One region of the Erwinia sorbitola genome, then DNA from elsewhere that is predicted to be linked to it. Evidence: predicted binding sites of a transcription regulator. Region 1 holds the regulator's gene; each other region holds the start of a gene.

Region 1 (9,746 bases):
CGCTGGCGCGAAACGCACAGCGGCAAGCGCTATATCCGCCTCTATTTCCAGGCACAGACCCTCGACCAGATCCGTAATCTGGCTCCGCTGGCGGGAAAAAATGCCCTGGTGAGGAAAGAGTTTAGCGCGCCTGATTGCCGGATCACGTCCGCAGGTGTGATGTGCCCGTATGACAGCATGATGGCACGTATTACGCACAGCATCGACCGCAGTGCCGTCACTCCCGTGCACTATTAATTAACTGTTCTGATGGTAAAAAAAAGGCCCCCTGACGGTGGCCTTTTCTCTTATTTTCGCGCTAGCGATTGTTGCGCTTTACCCACTGCCAGCTAATCAGCAGCAGCAGGATCCAGCCCATACCGACATACAGCGAAATACGGGTATCCGGGAAATAACCAATCAGGCCGATGACAAACGCCAGGAACAGGATACCGATAACGGCGGTAACGTTACCGCCCGGCAGCGCAAACTTTAGCTCTTTCTGCTGCTCAGGCGTCAGTGTACGACGGAAAGCAATTTGCGAAAGAAGGATCATAATCCACACCCATACGGTGGCGAACGTTGCCAGTGAAGCGATCACCAGGAATACTTTCTGTGGCATCAGATAATTAAGATAAACCGCCACCAGCATTGCCAGCATCATCGCCAACACCGTCACCCACGGCACACCTCTGCGCGATACCGAAGCAAACACTTTAGGTGCATGCCCCTGCTCTGCCATGCCATGCAGCATGCGGCCAACGCCGAATACGTCACTGTTGATTGCTGACAGCGAAGCGGTAATCACCACGAAGTTAAGGATCGTTGCGGCCGCAGCAATTCCCATATGCTGGAACGTCAGAACAAACGGACTGCCGTTAGTGCCCACCTGGTTCCACGGATAGATAGACATAATGACGAACAGCGTACCCACATAGAACACCAGAATACGCAGCGGCACGGTATTGATCGCACGTGGAATCGACACCTGAGGATCTTTCGCTTCGCCCGCTGTGATACCGATAATTTCGATACCACCGAAAGCAAACATCACCACCTGGAGCGACAGCACCACGCCAATCCAGCCGTTCGGCATAAACCCGCCGTTGGTCCACAGATTGCTGATCCCCGTTGCCTGGCCGCCGTTACCGATGCCCCAGAGAATAATGCCAAAACCGGCGACAATCATCAGGATAATGGTGGCGACTTTAAACAACGACAGCCAGAATTCCACTTCACCGAACACCTTAACCGTAGCAAGATTAAGTGCGCCGATAATCAACACCACGCTTAAAACCCAAATCCAGTGCTGCACATCCGGGAACCACACGCCCATATAGATACCAAAGGCGGTAACATCCGCAATGGCAACTATCAGGATTTCAAAGCAGTAGGTCCAACCGGTGATATAACCTGAGAGCGGGCCAAGATAATCACGCGCATAGCGTGAAAATGAACTGGCCTGAGGGTTATTAACGGACATTTCGCCAAGGGCGCGCATAATAATATATGCAGCAGCCCCTCCTACCAGGTAGGCAATCAGGACGCCAGGACCGGCCATTCTGATGGCATCAGCCGAGCCATAAAACAGCCCGGTACCAATAGCTGAACCGAGAGCCATAAACCGAATATGGCGAGTGCTCAGACCTTTTTTGAGTGTTGAACTTGTCATAATTACACCTGTCGGCCCCTTACCGGCAAGGAGGCAAGGGAAAGTTTTACAACGCTATTGCTGATGCGCAGTAACCGACTGGCGGCCTGAAACGCGATCGTACAAAGCCACCAATACCAGCATCACCAGTGAAGGCGGCAACCATGCCAATCCCTGATCGGCTAAAGGCAGACTTTGGGTAAATGCTGGCAGTATTGCCTTAAAGTTTGTGCTTTTTATTGCATCGACAATACCGAAAAGCAGACTAATCAGCATAACTGGCGCGATGATTCTCGTGCTTTTATTCCACCACTTTAAGGTAAAACTTAACAGTACCAGCACAATACAAGGTGGGTAAATCGCAGTTAATACTGGAATTGAAATCTGGATAAGATGACTCAGACCCAGGTTTGAAACCACCATCGAGAACAGGCCAAGAATAAACACTAACTGACGATAGCTAAGAGGCAGGTAGTGCTCAAAGAACTCTGCACAGGCGCAGGTCAGACCAACAGCCGTCACCATACAGGCAACGAAAATCAGTGCGGCCAGGAAGAAGCTGCCCATATTTCCGAAGGTGTGCTGCACATAAGCATGCAGAATAGCGGCACCGTTAGCATTCTGGTCAACGATAGAAGCGCTGTCAGAACCGAGCTTAAACAGTGCCAGATAAACCAGCGTCAGGCCCACACCAGCAATCAGACCCGCAATCACGGTGTAACGGGTTAATAATTTCGCTTCACTGATGCCGCGCGAGCGTGCTGCGTTGACAATAACAATGCCAAACACCAGCGCCCCGAGGGTATCCATGGTCAGATAACCGTTCACAAAGCCGCTGGAGAATGCCGCACGTTGATAATCAACGGTTGCAGGCGCGAGGCCACCCGCCGGCCACAGCAGCGCGGCCAGACCCAGAATAGTCAGGGCAAAAATTTTCAGCGGTGCCAGCACATGGCCTACGGTATCCAGCAGTTTGCCCGGATAGAGGGAGACGCCTATCACCAGAGCAAAGTAAACCATGCTGTAGAGCATCAGCGGCAGCGTGCCGTCGCCCGTCAGCGGGGCAATCCCCACTTCAAACGATACCGTCGCGGTACGTGGCGTAGCAAACAGCGGGCCAACGGCCAGATAACAGACGGTCGCCAGCACCACGCCAGCCGCTTTACCTATTGGCGAACTAAGGGCGTCAATACCGCCGCCGACGCGTGCCAGCGCAATAACGGTAATCACCGGCAGTCCCACTGCGGTGATCAGAAAGCCGAGAGCGGCAATCCAGACGTGTTCACCAGACTGGATCCCCACCATTGGTGGGAAAATGATGTTTCCGGCACCGACAAACAGGGCAAAAGTCATAAAGCCCAGCGCCAGAATATCTTTGGAAGTTAAACGATGTGTCATAAGAAATCGTGTTGCCCGTGATGTTGTAAAAGGTCGTGATGTCAGGTTGTTACTGAAATCTATCCCTCTGCTCGCTCTAAAAACATTGTCACATAAATTCAATACAGTGGAATGCACTTGTTTTGGCTATATCAACAGTGAAAGTGAGCTGGTTATTTTCTGTATACAGGGGGATGACGAAAAAACGGGGGTAAGTAGAACGTTTATAGGGGAGAAAGGCAATACAGGATTGGAAAAGCAGGATGATATAGCGTAAAAAACCACTTAACCAGTGCATATCTTTAGATCTGGCTACGAATGCATTAGATGATTTGTATCTTTTTTATCCGACCCAGGGTTAATTTCCGCATTAAATCCGGGTGAGATGCACAAAAGGCGCGGAAATCCGCGCCCTGTACACAAACTGATGCAGCGATTACCAGACCCGGCTGGCAACATCCACGACCAGACGCACCTTGGCCCACTGCTGCTCTTCCGTCAGGCTATTACCCTCTTCAGTTGAGGCAAAGCCGCACTGCGGGCTGAGACAGATCTGATTGAGACTGACAAACTGCGATGCTTCACGCAGGCGTTTCTCTACGGTTTCTGCCGCTTCAAGCTCACCATTTTTGGTCGTGATCAGACCCAGCACGACCTGCTGTTTTCCTGGTTTGATAAAGCGCAGTGGCTCAAAGCCGCCGGAACGCTCGTTATCGTACTCAAGGAAGAAAGCATCGATATTGACACCGCCAAACAGAATTTCGGCCACCGGCTCATAGCCACCTTCCGAGATCCAGGTGGAGCGGAAGTTACCACGACACACATGCAGGCCAATCACCAGATCGTCCGGCTTCCCTTCGATAGCTTTATTCAACACGCGGGCATAGGTACGCGCCAGCTCTTCCGGGTTGTCACCGCGATCGCGGATCTGCTGTTTTTGATCGTCAGAGCAGAGATAGGCCCAGACGGTATCATCCAGTTGCAGATAACGGCAGCCAGCATCATAGAAAGCTTTAATTGCATCGCGATAGGTCTGCGCCAGATCGTCAAAATAGACATTAAGATCCGGATAGACATCCGCATCGATCACTTTACGCCCGCCGCGAAAATGCAGCACGCTTGGGCTGGGGATAGTCATTTTAGCGACGGCATCACCGCTGATACTTTGCAAAAAACGGAAATCTTCCAGCATTGGGTGGTTGCTGAAGCCCAGCTTACCGGTCACCTTCACACCGCGAGCCTTGGTCTGAACGCCGTTAAACTGAATGCCCTGCTCGGCCTCATAACGCTCTACGCCGTCCAGGCCATCAAAGAAATCGAAATGCCACCAGGCGCGGCGGAATTCACCATCGGTCACTACCTGCAAGCCATTTTCGCGCTGACGGGCAACCACTTTGCGGATCGCCTCATCCTCGACTGCGCGCAGTGCGGCGGCATCAATTTCTCCCGCTTCAAACTGCTTACGGGCCTGTTTAATTTCCGCCGGGCGCAGATAGCTGCCAACCACTTCGGCGCGGTATGGGGTGAATGTTGTCATAATAAATAGCTCCTGGCCTGCACTCGGCACATAATTTAGTGACGTAATAATTACATCAAGTTATATGTAGACTTCTGGACGTCTATATGTCTGTTACTTAAGAGTGTCATGAGAAGTCATCCGCGGCAAACGAGTAAATTTCATGTGAGTTGAAAAATATTCATGTTGTGGCAGGAGCGGGTCAGGCATGCCTGACCCCTACGAGTACGGTTTACATTCGTGAAGTGGAAGTACGCACGAACCCGGCAATACGCAGCTATGCCTCGCCCACAGCGAGTACGGTTTTACATTCATGAAGCGAAAGCACGCACAAACCCGGCAATACGCAGCTATGCCTCCGCAGGGGCGAGGCACGCCTCGTCCACGGCGAGTACGGTTTACATTCGTGAAGTGGAAGCACGCACAAACCCGGCAATACGCAGCTATGCCTCCGCAGGAGCGAGGCACGCCTCGCACACAGCGAGTACGGTTTACATTCGCGAAGTGGAAGCACGCACAAACCCGGCAATACGCAGCTATGCCTTCGTAGGGGCGAGGCACGCCTCGCCCACAGCGAGTACGGTTTTACATTCGTGAAGTGGAAGCACGCACAAACCCGGCAATACGCAGCTATGCCTCCGCAGGAGCGAGGCACGCCTCGCCCACAGCGAGTACGGTTTTACATTCATGAAGCGAAAGCACGCACAAACCCGGCAATACGCAGCTATGCCTCCGTAGGGGCGAGGCACGCCTCGCCCACAGCGAGTACGGTTTACATTCGTGAAGTGGAAGTACGCACGAACCCGGCAATACGCAGCTATGCCTTCGCAGGGGCGAGGCACGCCTCGCCCAGGCATTATTCAGCCAGCATAGCGCGGGCGCGCTGCATCTGCTGTTCCGACAATGGCAAATACCCTGCCTGACTGACCAGAGCCTGGCCCTGCGTTGACAGCGCCAGACGTAAAAAAGCAGCCGTCAGCGGTTCCAGCGGTTTATCCGGCGCTTTATTCACATAGATATAGAGAGGGCGGGCGTAAGGGTAGCGGCCGCTGCGGATATTCTCAGCGCTCGGCGCAATCCACTCATTGCCATTGCGCGCTACCGGCACGATCTTAACACCGCTGATATGAAATCCGGCGCTGGCATAACCAATACCGTTTAACGTACCCGCCACCGCCTGCACAACGGCGGCAGAACCGGGATATTCGCCCACGTCATTGCGGAAATCACCGTTACACAGCGCCTGCTGTTTAAAGAACCCCCAGGTGCCGGATGCGGAATTACGCCCAAAACGTTGCAGTCCACGCGTCGCCCATTCTGGCTGGGTCAGCTCTAAATCCCCCCAGGTTTTCGGTACCGACAGCCCGCCGCAGCGGCGGGTCACGGAAAAAATAGCATCCAGCTGTTGGGCATTCAGCCCGTTCAACGGGTTGTCCTGATTGACCACCACCACCAGCGCATCCATCGCCACCGGAACCGCCAGCGGCTGATAGCCGTAGCTGTCCTCAAACAGCTGGCGCTCTACAGCCTGCATCGGGCGGCTCATGGCACCGAGCTGCGCAGCACCTGCCGCCAGCGCCGTAGGTGCAGTTGACGATCCGGCCGCCTGAATCTGCACATTGACTCCGGGGTACTGACGGTTAAAGCTCTCACCCCACAGGGCCATCAGGTTACCCAGCGTATCAGAGCCGACGCTGGTCAGATTGCCCGCCAGCATTCCCTCTTTCGCCAGCGCCTGCGAACTTACCAGCAACAGCGCCAGCGCGATTAACATTTTCATTGCATGGGTTCCGTGAGACTTAACGCAGGGCATTCTCGGCCAGTTCGGCACTGACAATCAACCTTGGTGGTAATTGAAAGCTGAAACAGGTTTCACGCCCGGGGACGCTGCTGATATCCAGGCGCGTATTGTGGTGGCTGAGGGCATGCTTCACGATAGCCAGCCCCAGGCCGCTGCCGCCGGTTTGCCGTGAACGTGCTTTGTCGACGCGATAAAATCGCTCGGTGAGACGAGGCAGATGTTCCGGCGCGATCCCCGGCCCGTTGTCCCTGACTTTGAACTGCGCTCCCTGCGGATTACGCAGCCAGCTTACGTCGATGCGCGTACCGTCCGGCGTATGGTTAACAGCGTTATACACCAGATTCGAGATTGCACTGCGCAGCTGTTCGTCGTTGCCATACACGCGCAGATGCGGATCGGTATGAAAATAGATGTCATGCCGGCCGTTACTCAGCGTTTCCGCCTCGCGCTGCAATACGCGCAGCATCATCGGCACGTCCACTTTTTCCTGCAAATCCAGCGCCGGGGCAGCTTCAATACGTGACAGGGTCAGCAGCTGCTTCACCAGGCTGTCCATACGTTTGGTTTGCTCCTGCATAGTATGCAGCGCTTTATCGCGCAGGCTCCCCTCCAGAACGGAGTCGTTCATCATCTCCAGATAACCCTGCAATACGGTTAACGGCGTACGCAGCTCATGACTGACATTGGCAAAGAAGTTACGCCGCGCCCCTTCCAGCTGATGCATCTGAGTAACATCTCGTGCCACCAGCAGCCACTGCCCTTCGCTGTAAGGCATCACGCGGAACTCAAGATGACGATGACTGTTGAGTACCAGCGTCAGCGGGCGTGAGAAATCACGCTGCCGCAGATAGCGGGTAAACTCCGGATAGCGCAGCAGGTTAAGGATGTTCTGACCGTTATCTTCCGGCCAGCGCAGGCCCAGCATCTGCTGTGCAAGGCCGTTACACCAGAAAATCGTACCCTCTTCGGTAGTCAGCACCACGGCATCAGGCAGGGACTCCGCCCCGCTGCGAAAACGTTTAATCAGATGGCCAAGTTCACGGCGGCGGCGGCGGTTACGCGCCTGCATTTGATACAGGCCGTAAAACAGCGGTTCCCAGCTGCCACGGCCGCTGGGTGGAGTCATGCTGCGGTCAACCCACAGCCAGTGAGAGAGTCGAAGTAAGTTGTTGAAATGAAAACCCAGCACGCACAGCACTGAGACTAACAGCAGCCAGGGCAGCCCGCCCACCAGCAGCCCAAGCACTAATGCGGGCAGACCGGCAAGCAGCAGCTCAAACAGTAATCTCTTCCAGGAGAGGCGTTCCAACACGGTTCAGACTCCAGCGCGAACAATCAATAGCGTGCAGAGAAACGATAACCTGTTCCGCGAACCGTCTGCACCATACGATCGTGTCCGGTCAGTTCCAGCGCTTTACGCAGGCGACGAATATGGACATCAACGGTACGATCTTCGACGTAGACATTCGTGCCCCAGACATGATTTAGCAACTGTTCACGACTATATACGCGTTCCGGGTGCGTCATAAAGAAGTGCAGCAATTTATATTCTGTCGGCCCCATTTCCAGAGGCTGGGTGTCAGACATCACGCGGTGCGATGAGGGATCCAGACTCAGCCCCTGCATCTCTATCACCTCTTCTACGGCCATCGGTGAGATACGGCGCATCACGGCTTTAATACGTGCTACCAGCTCTTTTGGCGAAAAAGGTTTGGTAATATAGTCGTCTGCACCCACTTCAAGGCCCCGGACGCGATCCTCTTCCTCGCCGCGTGCGGTCAGCATCATCACCGGAATATCGCGGGTCATGGCTTCGCGCTTCAGGTGTTTGATAAACTGAATGCCGGAACCGCCCGGTAGCATCCAGTCCAGCAGGATTAGGTCCGGCCACGGCTCAATAAGCATACTTACTGCGCTGTCATAGTCCTCGGCTTCGATCGGTTGATAGTCATTTTGTTCCAGAACGAAACACAACATCTCACGGATTGGGGCTTCATCTTCCACCACCAGAATTCGCTTGGCCATTATTGCTCCTGCTGTTGTGACAGATTTGTCACGGGGATATGCGGCGCCATTATGCGTCAGTTTTATGACACTTTTATGAAAAAAGCACCCCCCTAAAAGCATTGATGGAATTAAATAAAATCCCCGCCTCATCAATATGTTTATCGGCTCTGAATAATTCGGGATGCAGGACAGGTATAATACTCCCCTCGCTTTCTGCCATGAAAGGATCCCCATGCGCATCATTCATACTGCCGACTGGCACCTGGGTCAGTTTTTTTATACCAAAAGCCGTGCGGCCGAACACCAGGCATTTCTTGACTGGCTGCTGGAGAAGGCAGAAGCGCAGCAGGCTGACGCCATTATTGTTGCGGGCGACATCTTTGATACTGGTTCTCCGCCGAGCTATGCGCGTGAGCTGTATAACCGCTTTGTGGTCAGGCTACAGCAGACTGGCTGTCAGCTGGTGGTGCTGGGGGGAAATCACGACTCGGTGGCAATGCTGAATGAATCACGCGAACTGCTGGCCTGCCTGAATACCCGGGTGATTGCCGCCGCTGGCGATGATGTGAGCCAGCAGGTGCTGGTACTGAACCGCCGCGACGGCCAGCCCGGTGCGTTGCTGTGTGCTATTCCGTTTTTACGCCCGCGCGATATTTTACGCAGTCAGAGCGGTCAGTCCGGGCGCGAGAAGCAGCAGAGCCTGCTGGAGGCCATCACTGAACACTATCAGCGCTGCTGGCAGGAAGCTTTGACCGGCGCGATGCTCTTGGCCTGGCGCTGCCAATTATCGCCACCGGGCACCTCACTACGATGGGCGTCACCAAAAGCGATGCGGTGCGCGATATCTATATTGGTACCCTTGATGCCTTCCCGGCCGACTGCTTTCCACCCGCTGACTATATTGCCCTGGGGCATATTCATCGTGCCCAGCGTATCGCCAACAGCGAACATATTCGCTACAGCGGCTCCCCTATTCCGCTCAGTTTTGACGAGCTGGGTAAAGCCAAAAGTGTATTTCAGGTGGATTTCTGTAACGGCAGCCTGAGTGCCGTTGACGCGCTGCCGATCCCGCTGTTTCAGCCAATGCAGATGATTAAAGGTTCACTGGAGCAGATCGAACAGCAGCTGGCAGCAATCACCGCCGGTCCGCAGGATGCAACCATCTGGCTGGATATTGAAATCGTTACCGATGCTTACCTCAGTGAACTACAGCGCCGCATTCAGGAGCTGACCGAAGCCCTGCCGGTGGAAGTTGTGCTACTACGCCGCAGTCGCGAACAGCGCGAGCAGGTGATTGCCCGGCAGAACAATGAAACCCTGAGTGAGTTAAGCGTTGAAGAGGTATTTTCCCGCCGTCTGGCGCTGGAAGAGGAAGAGCCTGAACGGCTGGAGCGGGCCAGAGCGCTGTTTGCCCG
Region 2 (9,746 bases), 1.3 Mb from region 1:
GATACCGTAGTGAATGAACGTTCATATGATGAGAATACGATGAGTACAGACAAAAGCAGCACCTGGCATCGGCTGATTAACGCTGCCGCAAAATGCTTTTCTGAAAAAGGCTTTAACGGTGCCAGTATTGGTGATATTGCCCGCCAGGCGGAAGTGAGTCAGGGCGCGATGTACACCTGGTTTAAAGGCAAATCAGCCCTTATCTCTGCAATTGTTGAAGAAGAGAAAAATACCGCCCTGCTGAACTACAGCCAGCCGTATAGCGGCTCGCCTTTTGAACGTATCTGTCAGCTGGTGAAATCCTGCATCAATGACGTCGGTTATCCGGCTGATCACCGCTTATGGGTAGAAATCATTGCCGAAGCGGCGCGCAATGATGAGGTGAAAGCCACTTTTATGGCTACCGATCTGCTGATGCGTAATGGCATTAAAACCATCATTCAGGATGGAATAGAGAAAGGCGAGTTTGACCGCCAGCTGGAGGCAGAAAGCGCGACCATTGCAATCTATGCCCTGATTGACGGGCTGATCTCACGCAAAGCGATCAACCCCGAATTTGATCTGGAGACACAGCTGCCGACGCTGGACGGCATACTGAAGTTCATTCTTAAAGCGACCTGAGCGGCACAGCCATAAAAGGGTTTTAAGCCCTTCAGGCGCTATTTCAGCGCGCTAAATAAGGAACACTAAGCTGGAGGAATGTCCTGTCAATGCGAAAGGAACAAACGATTAAATTTTCAACACTCCCTGACAGGACAGGCGCAGCGCGAGTTCACCGTATTTCTGACCGCCATTGACAAAATTTATACTGGATGTCGATGCAGATCTTTAATCAATTTCCCCCTTCTCTTTTTCGTAGTTAGTGCCACAATATAATTCATAAACATAATGCACGATTAAATAGCGTGCTATATATAAAACAGCATGACCTTTTATGATTCACCACGCTGGCAACACCGGGGAAACCTGTCAGCAACCAGATTGATAGCATGATGTCGCGCGTCAGGCGATTGCTGCATCCGTTTAACACTCGCCACTCAGGTGGCCCCTGTCCGGATTAGAAGGAAACGCCCATGGCAAACCAAACATCTCAACGCCCGGTGTCTGTCACGACAAACGTGCGTGAACTTCGCCTGGCCGCCGGCCTCTCGCAGGAGAATGCCGCCGAACGGTTTAACCTCAGTCTGCGCGTCTGGCAGACAAAAGAGGCGGCAACCAAACCAGGCCAGCTAAGTCAGATTGAATATGAATTTCTGCTGCTCCTGGCTGGCCGCCACCCGCACTTTGCCCTGACGCCACAGTAAGCAAGATGAGTCTGATTACAGCGCCTGCGCGCAAGCCCAGGCGGAACTCCACGCCCACTGAAAGTTATAACCGCCCAGCCAGCCGGTAACATCCACCACTTCGCCGATAAAATAGAGTCCCGGCACAGCCCGTGCTTCCATGGTTTTCGACGAAAGCTGAGTGGTATCAACGCCGCCCAGCGTCACTTCGGCAGTGCGGTAGCCCTCGGTGCCGTTGGGCTGGACGCGCCACTGATGCAGGGCGCTGGCAAGATCGGCCTGCTGGCGGCTGTTAAGCTGCTTCAGCGTGCATTCGGGCACCATCCCCAGCAGTTGCAGGCACTCGACCAGGCGTTTCGGCAGCAGTTTTGCCAGCGTGTTTTTCAGGCTCTGATTCGGATGGCTGTGGCGCTCCTGGTTAATAAAAGCATCAACATCCTGGCCTGGCGAGAGGTTCACGGTTACAAATTCACCCGGCTGCCAGTAGCTGGAAAGTTGCAGCACCGCAGGGCCTGAAAGCCCACGATGCGTAAACAGCAGCGCCTCTTTAAATACCGTGCCATCTTCCGCGGTCAGCACCGACGGTACCGATACGCCAGAGAGGGTTTGCAGCTGCTCCAGCAGTGGTTTATGCAGCGTAAACGGCACCAGCCCGGCGCGGGTCGGGAAGACCTTCAGGCCAAACTGTTCGGCAATTTTATAGCCAAACGGTGAGGCACCCAGCCCCGGCATCGACAGCCCGCCGCTGGCAATCACCAGCTTTTCTGCCTGCACTTCTGCGCCGTTCAGTTGCAAGGTATAGCCGCTATCATCACGGCTTACCGCCACCACTTCACTGCGCAGGCGCAGCGTCACCTGCCCCTCTTCGCACTCTTTCAGCAGCAGCTCAACGACCTGCTGGGCAGAATCATCGCAAAACAGCTGGCCCAGGGTTTTCTCATGCCAGGCAATGCCGTGACGATTGATCAGGTCAATAAAATCCCACTGGGTATAGCGCGCCAGCGCAGATTTACAAAAATGTGGATTATGCGACAGGTAGGCGGCAGGCTCGGTGTAGAGATTAGTGAAGTTGCAGCGTCCGCCGCCCGACATCAGAATTTTACGCCCGGCTTTTTTGCCGTTATCAATCAGCAGAACGCGCCGCCCCTTCTGCCCTGCCTGGGCCGCACAAAACAGGCCAGCCGCGCCCGCGCCAACTACAATAACGTCATACTTTTCCACTTCACACTCCGCGCGCCGACCTGCAAAAACGCTGATTGTAGTGAGTTGACGCCAGGGATACCAGCTTCAGACCAAATTGCAGGTCGAAACATTTTGTAACCGTTTGATTTACTGATGCTTTCACCATCAACTGTCATAACTTTGACACGTTCATGTCAAAAAAAGTCTATATTTCCCTTTGCCCGGGTGCGGTTTGTCGCTGATAATGCGCCGCGTTCATGTCCTCCAAAATGAAATGGCGTAACGCTTATGCTACATCTGTTTGCTGGTCTTGATTATCATACCGGCCTGTTACTGGTTCTTGCTCTGTTGTTTGTCTTGATCTACGAAGCAATCAATGGCTTCCACGATACGGCAAACGCGGTAGCTACCGTGATCTATACCCGTGCAATGCGCTCGCAGTTAGCGGTTGTCATGGCAGGGGTGTTTAACTTCTTTGGTGTACTGCTGGGCGGCTTAAGCGTGGCTTACGCTATCGTCCATCTGCTACCCACCGATCTGTTGTTGAATGTGGGATCGGCTCACGGGCTTGCCATGGTCTTTTCCATGCTGCTTGCCGCTATTATCTGGAACCTCGGCACCTGGTACTTTGGGTTACCGGCCTCCAGTTCTCATACCCTGATTGGTGCCATCATTGGTATCGGCCTGACCAACGCGTTGCTGACTGGCACCTCGGTGGTGGATGCGCTGAATATTCCAAAAATGATCGGTATCTTTATGTCGCTGATTATTTCACCGATTGTCGGCTTAGTCATTGCTGGCGGGCTGGTGTTTATTCTGCGCCGTTACTGGAGTGGGAATAAAAAACGTCAGCGTATTCATATGACGCCAGCTGAACGTGAAAAGATCGACGGCAAGAAAAAGCCACCGTTCTGGACGCGTATCGCGCTGATTGTCTCAGCGATTGGTGTCAGTTATTCGCACGGTGCGAACGACGGCCAGAAAGGTATCGGCCTGATTATGCTGGTACTGATCGGCGTGGCACCGGCAGGCTTTGTGGTCAATATGAACTCCAGCGGTTATGACATTGCTCGCACTCGCGATGCGGTCGACCACCTGGAAAAATATTACCAGCAGCATGCCCTCTCGCTGACGCATATCATTGAGATGACACCGCCTGCGCTGCCAACGCCGGAAGAGGTCGCTTCACAGCCCCATGAGTTCCACTGCGATGCTGCACGCGCTCTGCCTGCCATCCAGACGGTACAAGGGCTGTTAAACAACCTGTCCAGCTACGATGCGTTAAGCGTGGAGCAGCGCAGCCATCTGCGTCGTCTCCTGATGTGTATCTCAGACACCGCAGAGAAAGCCGCCAAGCTGCCGGAAACGCAGCCTGACGACAAACGCTTCCTCAACAAGCTGAAGGGTGACCTGCTCAGTACCGTTGAGTATGCCCCGGTGTGGATCATCGTCGCGGTGGCGTTAGCGCTGTCGCTGGGAACGATGGTTGGCTGGCGTCGTGTTGCCACCACCATCGGTGAGAAAATCGGTAAGAAAGGTATGACTTACGCCCAGGGGATGTCTGCACAGATGACGGCAGCAGTCTCAATTGGCGTGGCAAGTTATACCGGGATGCCGGTCTCTACCACCCATGTTCTCTCCTCCTCCGTTGCCGGTACTATGCTGGTTGACGGTGGCGGCGTGCAGGGGCGCACCATTAAGAACATCCTGCTGGCCTGGGTCTTCACCCTGCCGGTCTCGATTGTTCTTTCCGGTGTGCTGTACTGGCTGGCGCTGAAGATGATTTGATTGATAGCGACAATAAAAAAGCGGACTCCGGTCCGCTTTTTTTTGGCTGAATGCCACGTTATTGCCAGATTGCCAGCCCGACCAGGCTGATTAATACCAGTCCGCAAAGAGAACTTGTTAAGATAAATTGCCCGCGAACCCGCTGGCAACGGCGGATAAACTCGTCATCGTGATGATCCAGATAGCGCTCCGCCCAGATATAACCAATCAGCCGTACCTGCTTGCTCGGCTGCCCGTGAGACGTAAAAAATCCTGCGCCATCTACATACTGATACAGCAGCGGATCGCAGCCACGAAGCACCACCAACAGAGCTCGTAGCGAAGAGAAATAGCGCGCCATATTCACCACACAAACGACACAAAGAGCCCAGAAAAGCGCAATAGTGCTGATCATGATCCCCTCCCGGCCACTCACCACGGAATGCATAATGCGGGCAAAGCCGGATATGCCCCTCGATGGTTTCGCCAACCTTTATTTTGAGATTATTGCTGCATGCCGACTGACGCCACAAAACGTTTTTGCTGCCGTCAATTATCAGTGTAGGAGATATGTTTAAATTATTTCCAGCGATGTTTACAGCATCATATCCAAAGGGACGAAAATTCATGTTGATCGCCCTCTCAAACGCTGCCCCATGCCACAACATCTGCAAACTTTTTTCGCTATACTTCCTCTTAGCACTTACGCGAAAAGGAGTATTCAAATGGCCTATAAACACATTCTGATTGCCGTCGATCTCTCGCCGGAAAGTAAACTGCTGGTTGATAAAGCAGTTTCCATGGCGCGCCCCTACGACGCCAAAGTCTCCCTGATCCACGTTGATGTTAACTATTCAGATCTCTACACCGGTCTGATTGATGTCAACCTCGGGGATATGCAAAAACGTATTTCTGAAGAGACGCACACCGCGCTGACGGATCTCTCCAACAGCGCAGGCTATCCAATTTCGGAAACATTAAGCGGCAGCGGTGACCTCGGCCAGGTGCTGGTCGATGCCATCAAGCAGTATCAGGTAGATTTGGTGGTTTGCGGGCACCACCAGGATTTCTGGAGCAAGCTGATGTCTTCTGCACGCCAGCTAATCAACACCGTTCATATTGACATGCTGATTGTGCCGCTGCGTGACGAAGACGAAGATTAATGCTGCTAACTGAGCACGTTAATATCTGAGAATGCCTGAATATTACTGGCGTTAATGTGCCCGACTTTGCACCATTTCCGACAGGTGAAGACGGGTCGGTGCGCGCAATCAACCTTTACGCGCAGCGATCCAGTCCTGGACTTCAACGACAAATGCGTCCGGCGCTTTGCGATACATCTTTCGCGTAAGATCGAGAATAGTATGCTGGGCTAATGCCTCTTCCATACGCTGCTGCGCCATATCCATCACCGTGCGTACGCCACAAATACCTTCACAGGCCCACCCGGGCGGTTGCTGGTCAAACAGAGCAAGGCGCTGGCGAATTTCACGGCATTCAAAAATACTCTTATCGCCATCAATCGCATTGACCACATCCAGTACCGTTATATCTTCGGCAGGCTGCGCTAACTGAAAGCCGCCCCCCTTGCCTTCACTGCTTCGCACCAGCCCCGCTTTTGACAGTCGGGTAAAGATTTTAGCCAGATAATCGTAAGGGACATTTTGCAGGTCGGCAATTTCCCGGACGCTCATATCACGGGCATCACCTCTGCTATCCACCATATACATCAGGCTATGGATGCCGTACTCAACGCCAGAACTATAAAATGCCATATGCTTATCTCAGCTAAAATAAATCTGAGTTATTGTAGCTTTTTCACTATATGCATGCCAGAGCAACAGCAATACCGGATAACAGAGTAAAATATACTTTCTAATTAAATCATACAGATATAACAGGATCGCTTTTTTAACCCCCCGTTAAGCACAAAGCTCATTGCACTTTGTAACTACGATCAATACAATCCGAGTTGTTAACCACAATGGAATGAGTGATATTAAAATGCGTAAACAAATAGTGATCGTGGGAGCAGGTTTTTCTGGGATGTGGGCAGCACTCAGCGCCGCGCGGCTGGCCGATAAAAATCAACACCAGGCCGTTGATATCACATTGATTGCTCCGCAGCCCGAACTGCGCATTCGTCCACGTTTTTATGAAAAAGCCGTACGGACGCTGACTGCGCCTCTGCAACCCCTGTTTGATGCCACGGGAATTCGCTTCCTGCGCGGGACGGTTAAGAAAATTACCGCTTCGTTACAAGAAGTTAGCTGGCAAGATGACAAGGGCGAAGCCCACCGCCTGCGCTACGACCGGTTGATTATGGCCAGCGGCAGCCACGTTAACCGTTCGATGGTCTCGGGTGCGGAAAAGTATGCGTTCGACCTGGATCAGCTGGAAAGCGCAGAAGTGCTGGAACAACATCTGACAAGCCTGGCTCAACAGCCGGAGAGCGAAGCACGTAATACCGTGGTGGTCTGCGGCGGCGGCTTCACTGGAATTGAGATGGCCACCGAGCTACCAGCACGCCTGCGCGAAATCTTCGGCGAGAATGCTCAGACTAAAATCATCGTAGTTGAACGCGGCCCGCAGCCGGGATCGCGTTTCAGCGAAGCGTTGCGCGATGTGATTACCCAGGCGTCCGCTGAACTGGGCGTAGAGTGGCGGGTTAATGCAGAAGTCGAGAGCGTGGATGCCAGTGGCGTGACACTAAAAGATGGACAGATCATTACTGCACAGACCGTAATCTGGACCGTCGGCGTACAGGCGAATGATCTCACGCAGCAAATTGATGCCCCACGGGATCGCCAGGGACGTTTACAGGTCAATGAACAATTACAGGTGGTGGGCTTTGACGATATTTATGCCACCGGCGACGTTGCCCGTGCAGCCACTGACGGCAGGGGAAATTATGCGCTTATGACCTGCCAGCACGCGATTTTATTGGGTAAATTTGCCGGTAACAATGCGGCCGCCAGCCTGCTGAACGTGGAGCCACTGCCGTATCGTCAGGAAAACTATGTCACCTGTCTGGATCTCGGCGCATGGGGCGCTGTCTATACGGAAGGCTGGGATCAACAGGTAAAAGCAACCCGTGCGGAAGCGAAGAAGATCAAACAGTCAATCACCCGTGAGCTTATCTATCCGCCGAAGGCTGATAAAACCGCCGCCTTTGAGATTGCCGATCCGCTGGCACCGTTCGTCTAAAGAAACTTCCCTGCCTGGTGCTCAAGGCAGGGAAAAACGTCGCTTAACGATAAACCCGGCATACCGCTGTTATCCGGCAGGCGAGTAGATATCAAAGCGGTGGCTTTTAGTGGTCACCGCGTTTGGCGTGGCCACATTGGCAATGGGCGGCGCATAGTCCGGCCGCTTCACCACTACACGTTTCTTTGCCAGCTGGCGCGCAGGCTGAAGCAGCCCGTCGGCATCCTCATCAGGCCCCACCAGCGACTGGAACACCCGCATCTCTTTCTTGACCAGCGCGCTTTTCTGCTTATGCGGATACATGGGATCGAGATACACCACGTCAGGGGGCGGAGTGATATCCGTCAGCGCATTGAGACTCGAAGCATGCAGCAGCGTCAGACGTTCACGCAGCCACGGGCCAATCCCGGCATCCGCATAGCCACGGCGCAGGCCGTCGTCGAGCAGGGCGGCCACCACCGGATTGCGCTCCAGCATCCGCACCCGGCAGCCAATCGAGGCCAGCACAAACGCATCACGCCCCAGCCCTGCGGTGGCATCCACCACATCCGGCAGATAACCGCTTTTGATACCCACGGCTTTCGCTACCGCCTCACCCCGGCCACCGCCAAATTTACGCCGGTGCAGCATCGCTCCGGAGACAAAATCAACAAAAATGCCCCCCAGCTTTGGCTCATCACGCTTACGCAGCTCCAGATGTTGTGGAGTGAGCACCAGCGCCATCGGCGCGTTATCGTCGTGTACCAGCTGCCAGCGTTCAGCTAAAACAGATAAGGCGCCATCGCTGGCGCCCGTTTCATCTAATAAACAGATGTTCACCGCTGACTTATCCTTTGATGCCGTAATGTTCCAGCATCGCATCCAGCTGCGGCTCACGGCCACGGAAGCGACGGAACAGCTCCATCGGCTCCTCAGAACCCCCGCGCGTCAGGATATTATCAAGGAAGGATTGACCGGTTTCACGGTTGAAAATCCCTTCCTGTTTGAAACGCGAGTAGGCGTCAGCCGCCAGCACATCCGCCCAAAGATAGCTGTAATAACCTGCGGCATAACCACCGGCAAAGATATGGCTGAAGGCATGAGGGAAACGGCCCCAGGATGGGCCTGGCACCACGGCCACCTGCGCTTTGATCTCTTGCAGAATCTCCAGGATGCGTGCGCCTTTGGCCGGATCAAATTCGGCGTGCAGACGGAAATCAAACAGGCCGAACTCCAGCTGACGCAGGATAAACAGCGCCGCCTGATAGTTTTTCGCCGCCAGCATTTTTTCCAGCAGATCCTGCGGCAGCGGCTCGCCGGTTTCAAAATGACCGGAGATAAATGCCAGCGCTTCCGGCTCCCAGCACCAGTTTTCCATAAACTGGCTTGGCAGCTCGACGGCATCCCACGGCACACCGCTGATACCAGACACGCCCGGGGTTTCAATACGCGTCAGCATATGATGCAGGCCGTGACCAAACTCATGGAACAGGGTGGTCACTTCATTGTGGGTAAACAGGGCAGGCTTGCCGCTCACCGGGCGATTGAAGTTACAGGTCAGATAGGCAACCGGCTTTTGCAATGTGCCATCGGCTTTACGCATCTGGCCCACGCAGTCATCCATCCAGGCCCCACCGCGTTTGTGCTCGCGCGCATACAGGTCAAGATAGAAGCTGCCGCGCAGCTCACCGCTTTCGTCGAACAGGTCGAAGAAGCGCACATCAGGATGATAAACATCGACATCGTGACGTTCGCTGGCGGTGATGCCGTAAATACGCTTCACTACTTCGAACAGGCCATCCAGCGCACGCTGTGCCGGGAAATACGGGCGCAGCTGCTCATCGCTGATGGTGTAGAGATGCTGTTTCTGTTTTTCGCCGTAATAGGTGAGATCCCAGGGTTGCAGATCGTCCACGCCGTGCTCTTTCTGCGCAAAAGCACGCAGCTGTGCCACTTCCTGCTCTGCCTGCGGACGAGCGCGGGTGGCCAGGCCATTCAGGAAATCGATAACCTGCGCCGGGTTTTCAGCCATTTTGGTGGCCAGTGACTTCTCAGCATAAGAGGCAAAGCCCAGCAGTTGAGCCAGCTCATGACGCAGGGCCAGCTCTTCAGCCATCACTTCGCTGTTGTCCCATTTTCCGGCATTTGGCCCCTGGTCAGAGGCGCGGGTGGAGTAAGCACGATAAATCTCTTCGCGCAGCGCCTGATTATCACAATAGGTCATGACCGGCAGGTAGCTGGGAATATCCAGCGTCAGCAGCCAGCCTTCCTGACCTTTCGCTTCCGCCTGTGCTTTAGCGGCGGCCAGCGCGCTTTCCGGCATTCCGG
Region 3 (9,746 bases), 870 kb from region 1:
CGTGCTGCGCCCTTGCAATGCCGAAGTGGCAGCGGCGCTGGGCGGCAACGAAGGCGACACGGTTATCCATCTGCGCACCCTGCGTCGGGTGAACGGCGTGCCGGTCTGCGTGATCAACCATTACCTGCCGGATCTCACCTGGTGGCCCCAGCTACAGCAGTTCAGCAGCGGCTCGCTGCATGACTTTATCCGCCTGCAACTCACCAGCGGTCTGACGCGTAAACAGACCCGAATCACCGCCCGCCGTGCGCAGGCCAAAGAGAGCGGCCTGCTGGAGGTATCCCTGCATGCGCCGCTGCTCTGCGTGCGCACCCTGAATACCTGTACCGACAGCGGAAGGACGGCGGAGTACTCCGTCAGCCTGACGCGTGCCGATATGATTGAACTGACGCTGGAGCACTAAATGGAAGCACATAAGGCACGTCAGCACTGGCTTTCAGTGCTGGCACACAGTCAGCCGCAGCAGCTACTGGCGCACTGGCCCGCTAATCTGCCCACCGATTACCAGCTGCTGCGCGCCCCGGAAACCGGTCTGACCCGATTGCAGGCGCGCATGGGAGGCACCGGACGCCGCTTTATTCTCGGCGATACCACCGTGACCCGCGCCGTGGTGCGTATGGCAAACGGCACCTGCGGCTACAGCTATATTCTCGGGCGCGACAAAGCCCACGCTGAACGTTGTGCGCTGCTTGACGCCCTGTTACAGGACGACAGCTCACAGCATTTACATCAACAGATTATCGCCCCCCTGGCGGCCCTGCGTGCAGAACAGCAGGCGCTGCGTTCACGCGAAGTGGCCAGCAGCAAGGTCGACTTCTTTACCCTCGTTCGCGGAGATAACGCATGACCCTACTGGCCAGTTTTAGCCATCCCGTTGCTGATGCGCAGCGCGCCTTCCGCCGTATTCTTAAAGCGATGAGTGAACCCGGCGTGATGGTATCACTGCCGTCGCTGCCCGCCTGGGGAAAGGCGTCCTGCGCTGCAACGGCGGTGATGATGACGCTGGTGGATCGTGAAACCCCGCTGTGGATTGATGATGCGCTGCGCGATGACGCACTGTTGAGCAATCTGCGTTTCCACACCGGCGCGCCGATCACCGACAGCACCGAAGCACCCTTTGCCCTGATGCATGCCAAATCGGCTACCAGCATCGACCGCTTTTCTCCGGGCGATAATCTCTCTCCGGAGAAGAGCAGTACCCTGATTATTGATGTTCCGGCCCTGAGCGGCGGCCTTACCCTGCGCCTGCGTGGCCCCGGGTTACAGGAGCGTAGGGCCATTGCGCCGCAGCTACCGGAAAGCGTTCTGAGCTACCTGCGCGATCGCAACCACCGCTTCCCGCAGGGTATTGATCTGATCTTCACCTGCGGTGAAAACATGATGGCGCTGCCGCGCAGCACCGACGTGGAGGTTTGCTGATGTATGTTGCGGTGAAAGGGGGCGAGAAGGCGATAGCCGCCGCCCATCAGCTACAGGAGAGCCTGCGCCGGGGTGATGCCAGCCAGCCGGATCTGAACTGCTCCCAGATTGACCAGCAGCTCGGCCTGGCCGTAGATCGCGTGATGACCGAAGGTGGTATTCACGACCGCGAGCTGGCGGCGCTGGCCATCAAGCAGGCCAGCGGTGATTTGGTGGAGGCTATTTTCCTGCTGCGCGCCTACCGCACCACGCTGCCAAGGCTGGCAGACAGCCTGCCGCTGGACACCGCAACGATGCGCCTGGAGCGGCGTATTTCGGCGGTTTACAAAGATCTGCCTGGCGGGCAGCTGCTGGGGCCGACCTGTGATTACACCCATCGTCTGCTTGATTTTACCCTGCTGGCCGAAGGCAAAACCCCGCTTACCCCGCGTGCGGAACAGCCGCTGGCGGCAGAGTGCCCGCATATGTTTGATCTGATGACGCGCGAAGGACTGGCGCGGCGCGAAGAAGACGACGGCAGCGAGCCGCTGGATATCACCCGCGATGCGCCTTCCTACCCTATGCCGCGCTCCGCACGGCTGCAACAGCTGGTGCGCGGTGATGAAGGTTATTTACTGGCGCTGGGCTACTCCACCCAGCGCGGCTACGGTCGTACCCACCCCTTCGCCGGTGAGATACGTACCGGATTGGTCACCGTAGAGATTGTGCCCGAAGAGCTGGGCTTCGCGCTTTCCATTGGCGAAGTGATGCTGACCGAATGTGAAATGGTGAACGGCTTTACCACTCCCGCCGATAGCGCCCCGCATTTTACCCGTGGCTACGGGCTGGTATTTGGTCGCGCTGAACGCAAAGCGATGGCCATGGCGCTGGTGGATCGCGCCCTGCAAACCGACGAACACGGAGAACGCATTACCAGCCCGGCGCAGGATGAAGAATTTGTACTCTCACACGCGGATAACGTCGAAGCTGCCGGGTTTGTCTCCCATCTGAAACTGCCGCATTACGTCGATTTCCAGGCCGAACTGGAGCTGCTGAAACGCCTGCGGGCTGAATATCAGGAGAAGCACCGTGACTGAACTGAGCGGTTATAACCCCGGTTATCTGGATGAACAGAGTAAACGCACCATTCGCCGCGCCATCCTCAAGGCGGTAGCGATCCCCGGATATCAGGTGCCGTTCGGCGGACGTGAAATGCCAATGCCCTACGGCTGGGGCACCGGGGGCATTCAGCTTACCGCCAGCGTTATTGGTGAACATGACGTGCTGAAGGTGATCGACCAGGGAGCAGATGACACCACCAATGCTGTCTCTATTCGTCGCTTCTTCCAGCGCGTCAGCGGAGCTGCTACCACCGAACGTACCGTGGATGCCACGCTGATCCAGACGCGCCACCGCATTCCTGAAACGCCGCTGACTGAAGATCAGATCCTGATTTATCAGGTACCGATCCCGGAGCCGCTGCGCTTTATCGAACCGCGCGAAACAGAAACCCGCACCATGCACGCGCTGGAGGAGTACGGCATCATGCAGGTGAAACTGTATGAAGATATCGCCCGGTATGGTCATATCGCTACCACTTACGCTTATCCGGTCAGAGTCAACGATCGCTACGTCATGGATCCGTCGCCTATCCCGAAATTCGACAATCCGAAAATGGATATGATGCCGGCGCTTCAGCTGTTTGGTGCCGGGCGCGAGAAGCGTATCTACGCGCTGCCGCCCTATACTAAAGTGGAAAGCCTCGATTTCGACGACCATCCGTTTACCGTGCAGCAGTGGGATGAACCCTGCGCTCTGTGCGGTTCGCGCGACAGCTATCTCGATGAAGTGGTGCTGGATGACCAGGGCACACGCCTGTTTGTCTGCTCCGATACCGATTACTGCCATCAGCAACAAGAGAATCCATCATGACGCGCGAAACACCGCTGCTGGCGGTCAATCAGTTAACGCATCTTTATGCGCCGGGGAAAGGGTTTAGTGATGTCTCATTTGAACTCTATCCGGGGGAAGTGCTGGGCATTGTTGGCGAATCCGGTTCGGGGAAGACCACGTTGCTGAAGTCGATCTCTGCGCGGCTCGCTGCGCAACAGGGTGAAATTATTTATCAGGGGCAGGATCTCTATGCATTAAGTGAAAGTGAACGCCGCCGCCTGCTGCGTACCGAATGGGGCGTGGTGCATCAGTATCCGATGGATGGCCTGCGGGCTCAGGTCTCTGCCGGGGGCAATATCGGCGAGCGCCTGATGGCGGTAGGCCAGCGTCACTACGGAGAGATCCGCGCAACCGCCGGTAAGTGGCTACAGGATGTGGAGATCCCGCTATCGCGCATTGACGATCTGCCGGGAACCTTCTCGGGCGGTATGCAGCAGCGCCTGCAAATTGCCCGCAATCTGGTGACGCATCCAACGCTGGTATTTATGGATGAACCTACCGGCGGGCTGGATGTATCTGTGCAGGCGCGGCTGCTCGATCTGCTGCGCAGCCTGGTGCGCGATCTCAATCTGGCGGTGGTTATCGTGACCCACGATCTCGGCGTGGCGCGTCTGCTGGCGCACCGGCTGCTGGTGATGAAAGAGGGCGTAGTGGTGGAGAGCGGTCTGACCGATCGCGTGCTGGATGACCCGCATCATCCTTACACCCAATTGCTGGTTTCATCAGTGCTGAGTTAATCCGCTCGGGGCTGTTTTTCATGTTCGCCCCGGGCAGCGCTCAAACTAACAGTGACAATAACGCCCCAAAAAATCAGAGAGCTTATGAACCTGAAACTGCGCGTCGAAAATCTGTCAAAAACCTTTGTGATGCATAACCAGCACGGCGCGGAGCTGCCGGTACTGCGCAACGCTTCGTTGCAGGTGGCCGCGGGGGAGTGCGTAGTGCTCCATGGCCATTCGGGCAGTGGAAAATCCACGCTGCTGCGCTCGCTGTATGCCAATTATCTGCCGGACAGCGGCCATATCTGGGTTGAGCATCAGCAGCAGTGGGTGGATCTGGTGAGCGCTCCGGCGCGGCAGATCCTCAGCATTCGCCGCGAAACCATCGGCTGGGTCAGCCAGTTTCTGCGTGTGATCCCGCGTATCTCGACGCTGGAAGTGGTGATGCAGCCGCTGCTGGAGCGTGGCGTAGCGCGAGACGAGAGCGAAGAGCGTGCCAGAGCGCTGCTCAGTCGCCTCAACGTGCCATCGCGACTTTGGGCGCTGGCACCGTCCACCTTTTCCGGCGGTGAGCAGCAGCGGGTCAATATTGCCCGTGGTTTTATTGCTGACTCGCCGATTCTGCTGCTGGATGAGCCAACCGCCTCCCTTGATGCTGCCAACAGCGCCGCCGTGGTTACGCTGATTGAGGAAGCTCGCCAGCGCGGTGCGGCCATAGTCGGTATTTTTCATGATAACGCGGTGCGCGATCGGATCGCTGACCGCCTGCATGTGATGCAACCTGTTGCTCTGGAGTGCGCCGAATGATCATCAACAACGTAAAACTGATCCTGGAAAATGAAGTGGTTGCAGGATCGCTGGCCTGCGAAAACGGCGTGATCCGCGCTTTTTCCGATACGCAAAGCCAGCTGCCGTCGGCCATTGACGGCGAGGGCGGCTGGCTGATGCCCGGTATGGTGGAGCTGCATACTGATAATCTGGATAAGTTTTTTACCCCGCGCCCTAAGGTGGACTGGCCCGCACACTCGGCGATGAGCAGCCATGATGCGTTGATTATCGCCAGCGGTATCACCACGGTGCTGGACGCGATTGGCGTGGGCGATGTGCGCGACGGCGGCCACCGCATGGAGAATCTCAATAAGATGATCGATGCCATTCGCCATGCGCATAAGCACGGTCTGAACCGCGCCGAGCATCGGCTGCATCTGCGCTGTGAACTGCCCCACGATTCCACGCTGCCGCTGTTTGAGCAGCTGATGTGTAACCCGGCGCTGTCGCTGGTATCGCTGATGGATCACTCACCCGGCCAGCGTCAGTACGTGTCGCTGGCGGCATGGCGCACCTATTTTGGCGGCAAATATCAACTCAGCGATCGGCAGCTTGATGAGTATCAGGCCGATCAGCTGCGCCTTGCCGCACGCTGGTCAGCGCCAAACCGCGAGGCGATCTCCGCCTGGTGCCGACAGTATCATATCCCGCTTGCCAGCCATGATGACGCCACCTGTGAGCATGTGGTGGAGTCAAAAGCAGTAGGCAGCGTTATCGCCGAATTTCCCACCACCGAAGATGCGGCATATGCCTCACGCGAGATGGGTTTGCAGGTGCTGATGGGCGCACCAAATATCGTGCGCGGCGGTTCGCACTCCGGCAACGTCGCCGCCAGCGAACTGGCACAGCTTGGCCTGCTGGATATTCTATCTTCGGATTACTACCCTGCCAGCCTGCTGGACGCGGCTTTCCGCCTTGCCGCTGACGATCGTAACAGCATGACATTACCTGCGGCGGTGGCGCTGGTAACACGTAACCCCGCCCGCGCCATTGGTCTTGACGATCGCGGCGTGATTGACGAGGGGAAACGCGCCGATCTGGTGCTGGTGCGCCAGCATCGTGACCAGGTCTATGTCTCCGGCGTCTGGGCGCAGGGCAGGAAGGTATTCTGATGGGGCGGCTGATCTGGCTGATGGGGCCTTCCGGCTCCGGCAAGGACAGCCTGCTGCTGGCATTGCGCGAATGTGCGCCGGAACGGCTGGTGATTGCCCATCGCTATATCACCCGCAGTGCCAGCGCCGGGGGCGAGAACCATATTGCCCTGAGCGAACATGAATTCCGGCGGCGGCGTGATTATGGTTTGTTCGCCCTGAGCTGGCAGGCACACCAGTTTTACTATGCGCTGGGTATTGAGATCGACCAGTGGCTGGCCAACGGGCTGGATGTGGTAGTCAACGGCTCCAGGCTTCATCTGGCGGCTGCGCGGCAGCGCTATGGCGATCGGCTATTGCCGGTCTGTTTGCAGGTGTCGGCGGAAGTTCTGGCCGGCCGCCTGCGCCAGCGTGGCCGCGAGGATGAAACGGCTATTATCCAGCGGTTGCAGCGTGCCGCCGGGCCGGTAGCGGCAGAATGTGTGACGTTGAGTAATGATGGAGCATTAAGTGAAACATTAAAGGGTTTTTCAGCGTTATTAGCGCAAGGGAGGGGGCGGCTGTGAGATAAATGCCCCATCAGCGCAGGACAGCTCAAAACAGCTCAGAACAAGGCAGGCCTTGCGCCTGCATCTGCCCACCAGTTGGTAAAACGAAACCATCTGCAACGATTTCCGGCAATAATTAACTCCCTGAATACGCTTCCCTGGCGTGGCAAAATTTCACCTGTCACGCTTCCATCACTCCTTTGTCATTAAACTTTCATCGCACACGTGGTTAATAGGGCGCACAGCGGATAACGCGTAACCTGATAACGGATCACTCATGGCACAGGCACTATTAAAAATTGCCCACCAGCAGCAGGCGCTGCCGCACGAAAAACACCGTGCAAAAGTGCTGGCAGTACAGGGGCTGGGAAAAGCTTACGGCACGCAGGCACGGGTGTTGCAGGATATCAACTTTGACCTGCACGCGGGTGAGCTGGTGGCGGTGATTGGCCGCAGCGGCGCAGGAAAATCCACCCTGCTGCATGTGCTGAATGGCACCCTCCCGGCCAGCGAAGGGGCTGTCCTGCATTTTAATGAAGATGGTAAACAGCAGAACATCGTTGAGCTGAACACCCGGCAAATGCGCCAGTGGCGCAGCGATTGCGGCATGATTTTTCAGGACTTCTGCCTGGTACCGCGGCTGGATGTGCTCACCAATGTTCTGCTCGGCCGCCTGAGTCAGACCTCGACGCTAAAATCATTTTTTAAAATCTTCACCGATGAAGATCGCGCCCGTGCCATCGGGCTGCTGGAGTGGCTGAACATGCTGCCGCAGGCTTTGCAGCGTGCGGAAAACCTCTCCGGCGGGCAGATGCAGCGGGTAGCGATCTGCCGTGCCCTGATGCAGAACCCCAAAATATTGCTGGCCGACGAGCCGGTAGCCTCCCTCGATCCAAAAAATACCCGCCGCATTATGGATGTGCTGCGTCAGGTAAGTGGTAACGGCATCAGCGTGATGGTCAATCTGCACTCGGTAGAGCTGGTGAAAGAGTATTGTACGCGTGCCATTGGCGTTGCTAAGGGCCGCATTGTGTTTGACGGCCATCCGTCAGAACTGACTGATGATCATCTGCATTTATTGTACGGCGACGAAAACTCTCAACTTAACGATCCCCATCACGCCTGACGCCACAGCGCCAGGAATGACGGGTAATAACACTTTTATGGGACACGGAACTCAGCAATGAAAAAAATACTTCTCGCAGCGGTAATCAGTAGTGTTATGGCAGCAAACGTTTATGCAGCTGACGCACCAAAAGAGCTGAACTTAGGCATTCTCGGCGGGCAGAACGCCACGCAGCAGATCGGCGATAACCAGTGCGTGAAAGAGTTCTTCGATAAAGAGCTGAATGTTGATACTAAACTGCGTAACTCTTCTGACTACTCTGGCGTGATTCAGGGCCTGATCGGCGGCAAAGTGGATATGGTGCTGAGTATGTCACCGTCATCCTACGCATCGGTCTATATCAATGACCCGAAAGCCGTGGATGTGGTGGGAATTGTGGTGGATGATGCCGATAAATCTCGCGGTTATCATTCGGTAGTGGTGGTAAAAGCCGACAGCCCGTACAAAACGCTGGCCGATCTGAAGGGTAAATCTTTCGGTATGGCGGATCCCGACTCCACCTCGGGCTTCCTGATCCCCAATGAGAGCTTTAAAAAAGAGTTTGGCGGATCGGTGGACGATAAATATCACGGCCACTTCTCCAGCGTAACTTTCTCCGGCGGCCACGAGCAGGATGTGCTGGGCGTGCTGAACGGTCAGTTTGACGGTGCGGTGACCTGGGCGTCGATGATCGGTGATTACAACACCGGCTACACCAGCGGCGCGTTCACCCGCATGATCCGCGCGGGTCAACCGGATCTGATGAAGAAAATCCGTATTATCTGGCAGTCGCCGCTGATCCCGAACGGCCCGGTGCTGGTCAGCAACAAGCTGCCCGCTGACTTTAAGGCGAAGCTGATCGCCGCCATTAAAAAGCTGGATACCGAACAGCACAGCTGCTTTATCAAAGCCGTCGGCGGTGCTCAACACATCGGCCCGGCAACCGTGGCTGATTATCAGGCGATTATCGATATGAAGCGTGCGCTGACAAAAGCACGTTAATTACCCGTTCTCTTCTCCACTGATAAGGGCTGGCTGCGGCCGGCCCTGCACTCAGGTATCCGCATGACGCATCCCGATTTTGAACGCTATTACCAGCAGATACGCGGCAAACAGAAGCGCGACACGCTGCTGTGGTCTTTAACCCTGCTGGTGCTCTATCTTGCCTCCGGCCATATGGCTGAATTTAATCTGCACACTATCTGGGTGTCGCTGCCGCACTTTTTCGATTACCTGGCTGAAACCATCCCGGTACTCCACTTTTCCCTGCTGTTTGCCGACGGCCATACCGAAGGTTCGCTGGCTTACTGGGGCTATCGTCTGCATATTCAGCTGCCGCTGATTTGGGAAACGCTACAGCTGGCGCTGGCTGCCACGCTGGTGTCGGTGATGGTGGCGGGGGTGCTGGCCTTTTTTGCGGCCAGCAATACCCAGACTCCGCGCACTCTGAGTTTCGCCATTCGCACGGCGGTGGCGTTTCTGCGCACCATGCCGGAGCTGGCATGGGCGGTCATGTTTGTGATGGCGTTCGGCATCGGCGTGATCCCTGGTTTTCTGGCGCTGGCGCTGCACACCATCGGCAGCCTGACCAAGCTGTTTTATGAGGCGATAGAGAGCGCATCGGACAAACCGGTGCGAGGACTGACCGGCGTTGGGGCTTCGGCATTACAGCGCATGCGTTTTGCCCTGTGGCCGCAGGTGAAGCCGATCTTCCTCTCCTATGGCTTTATGCGCCTTGAGGTTAATTTCCGTCAGTCCACCATTCTTGGGCTGGTGGGCGCCGGGGGTATCGGCCAGGAGCTGATGACCAATATCAAACTCGACCGTTACGATCAGGTGAGCATGACGCTGCTGTTGATTATTGTGGTGGTCTCGCTGCTGGATATGTTCTCCGGACGGGTGCGTCGGCGCGTTGTGGAAGGAAACCGTACATGATTGGATTAATTGGCAGTGACAGGCTGGAAGGGATGAAACAGCAGCATCAGGCGCTGTTTACGATACAGCGTAGCTATCTGCGACGTGTCGGGCTGATTGCGGCGGCGATCCTGCTCTATTACGTTTTTTTCTTTACCCAGTTTGGTATCAGCTGGTCACAGTTGACCCT

What was found. Region 1 encodes PhoB, which activates phosphate uptake and scavenging genes when phosphate is short. Its sites were predicted from a motif close to CTGTCATAAAACTGNCNNAT; they were not measured.
Region 2: the regulator PhoB is predicted to act here: its motif matches at 2,635-2,654, upstream of pitA (inorganic phosphate transporter PitA).
Region 3: the regulator PhoB is predicted to act here: its motif matches at 6,738-6,757, upstream of phnC (phosphonate ABC transporter ATP-binding protein).

The regions. Positions count from the first base shown of each region.
Region 1 is NZ_CP046509.1:3,602,356-3,612,101, forward strand. Features, by position in the region: gene GN242_RS16370 (histidine-type phosphatase) at 1-237, shown strand, start outside; gene proY (proline-specific permease ProY) at 299-1,651, opposite strand; gene brnQ (branched-chain amino acid transporter carrier protein BrnQ) at 1,706-3,028, opposite strand; gene GN242_RS16385 (cobalamin-independent methionine synthase II family protein) at 3,444-4,544, opposite strand; gene GN242_RS16390 (PstS family phosphate ABC transporter substrate-binding protein) at 5,380-6,303, opposite strand; gene phoR (phosphate regulon sensor histidine kinase PhoR) at 6,323-7,636, opposite strand; gene phoB (phosphate response regulator transcription factor PhoB) at 7,660-8,349, opposite strand; partial or broken gene sbcD (exonuclease subunit SbcD) at 8,564-9,746, shown strand, end outside.
Region 2 is NZ_CP046509.1:230,478-240,223, reverse strand. Features, by position in the region: gene GN242_RS01025 (TetR/AcrR family transcriptional regulator) at 40-621, shown strand; gene GN242_RS01020 (transcriptional regulator) at 1,074-1,304, shown strand; gene GN242_RS01015 (BaiN/RdsA family NAD(P)/FAD-dependent oxidoreductase) at 1,320-2,504, opposite strand; gene pitA (inorganic phosphate transporter PitA) at 2,754-4,253, shown strand; gene uspB (universal stress protein UspB) at 4,312-4,647, opposite strand; gene uspA (universal stress protein UspA) at 4,958-5,395, shown strand; gene GN242_RS00995 (RrF2 family transcriptional regulator) at 5,504-6,007, opposite strand; gene GN242_RS00990 (NAD(P)/FAD-dependent oxidoreductase) at 6,237-7,439, shown strand; gene rsmJ (16S rRNA (guanine(1516)-N(2))-methyltransferase RsmJ) at 7,509-8,258, opposite strand; gene prlC (oligopeptidase A) at 8,266-9,746, opposite strand, start outside.
Region 3 is NZ_CP046509.1:2,736,430-2,746,175, reverse strand. Features, by position in the region: gene phnF (phosphonate metabolism transcriptional regulator PhnF) at 1-403, shown strand, start outside; gene phnG (phosphonate C-P lyase system protein PhnG) at 404-847, shown strand; gene phnH (phosphonate C-P lyase system protein PhnH) at 844-1,419, shown strand; gene GN242_RS12285 (carbon-phosphorus lyase complex subunit) at 1,419-2,495, shown strand; gene GN242_RS12280 (alpha-D-ribose 1-methylphosphonate 5-phosphate C-P-lyase PhnJ) at 2,488-3,330, shown strand; gene phnK (phosphonate C-P lyase system protein PhnK) at 3,327-4,088, shown strand; gene phnL (phosphonate C-P lyase system protein PhnL) at 4,173-4,877, shown strand; gene phnM (alpha-D-ribose 1-methylphosphonate 5-triphosphate diphosphatase) at 4,874-6,010, shown strand; gene phnN (ribose 1,5-bisphosphokinase) at 6,010-6,555, shown strand; gene phnC (phosphonate ABC transporter ATP-binding protein) at 6,815-7,663, shown strand; gene phnD (phosphonate ABC transporter substrate-binding protein) at 7,721-8,644, shown strand; gene phnE (phosphonate ABC transporter, permease protein PhnE) at 8,708-9,577, shown strand; gene phnE (phosphonate ABC transporter, permease protein PhnE) at 9,574-9,746, shown strand, end outside.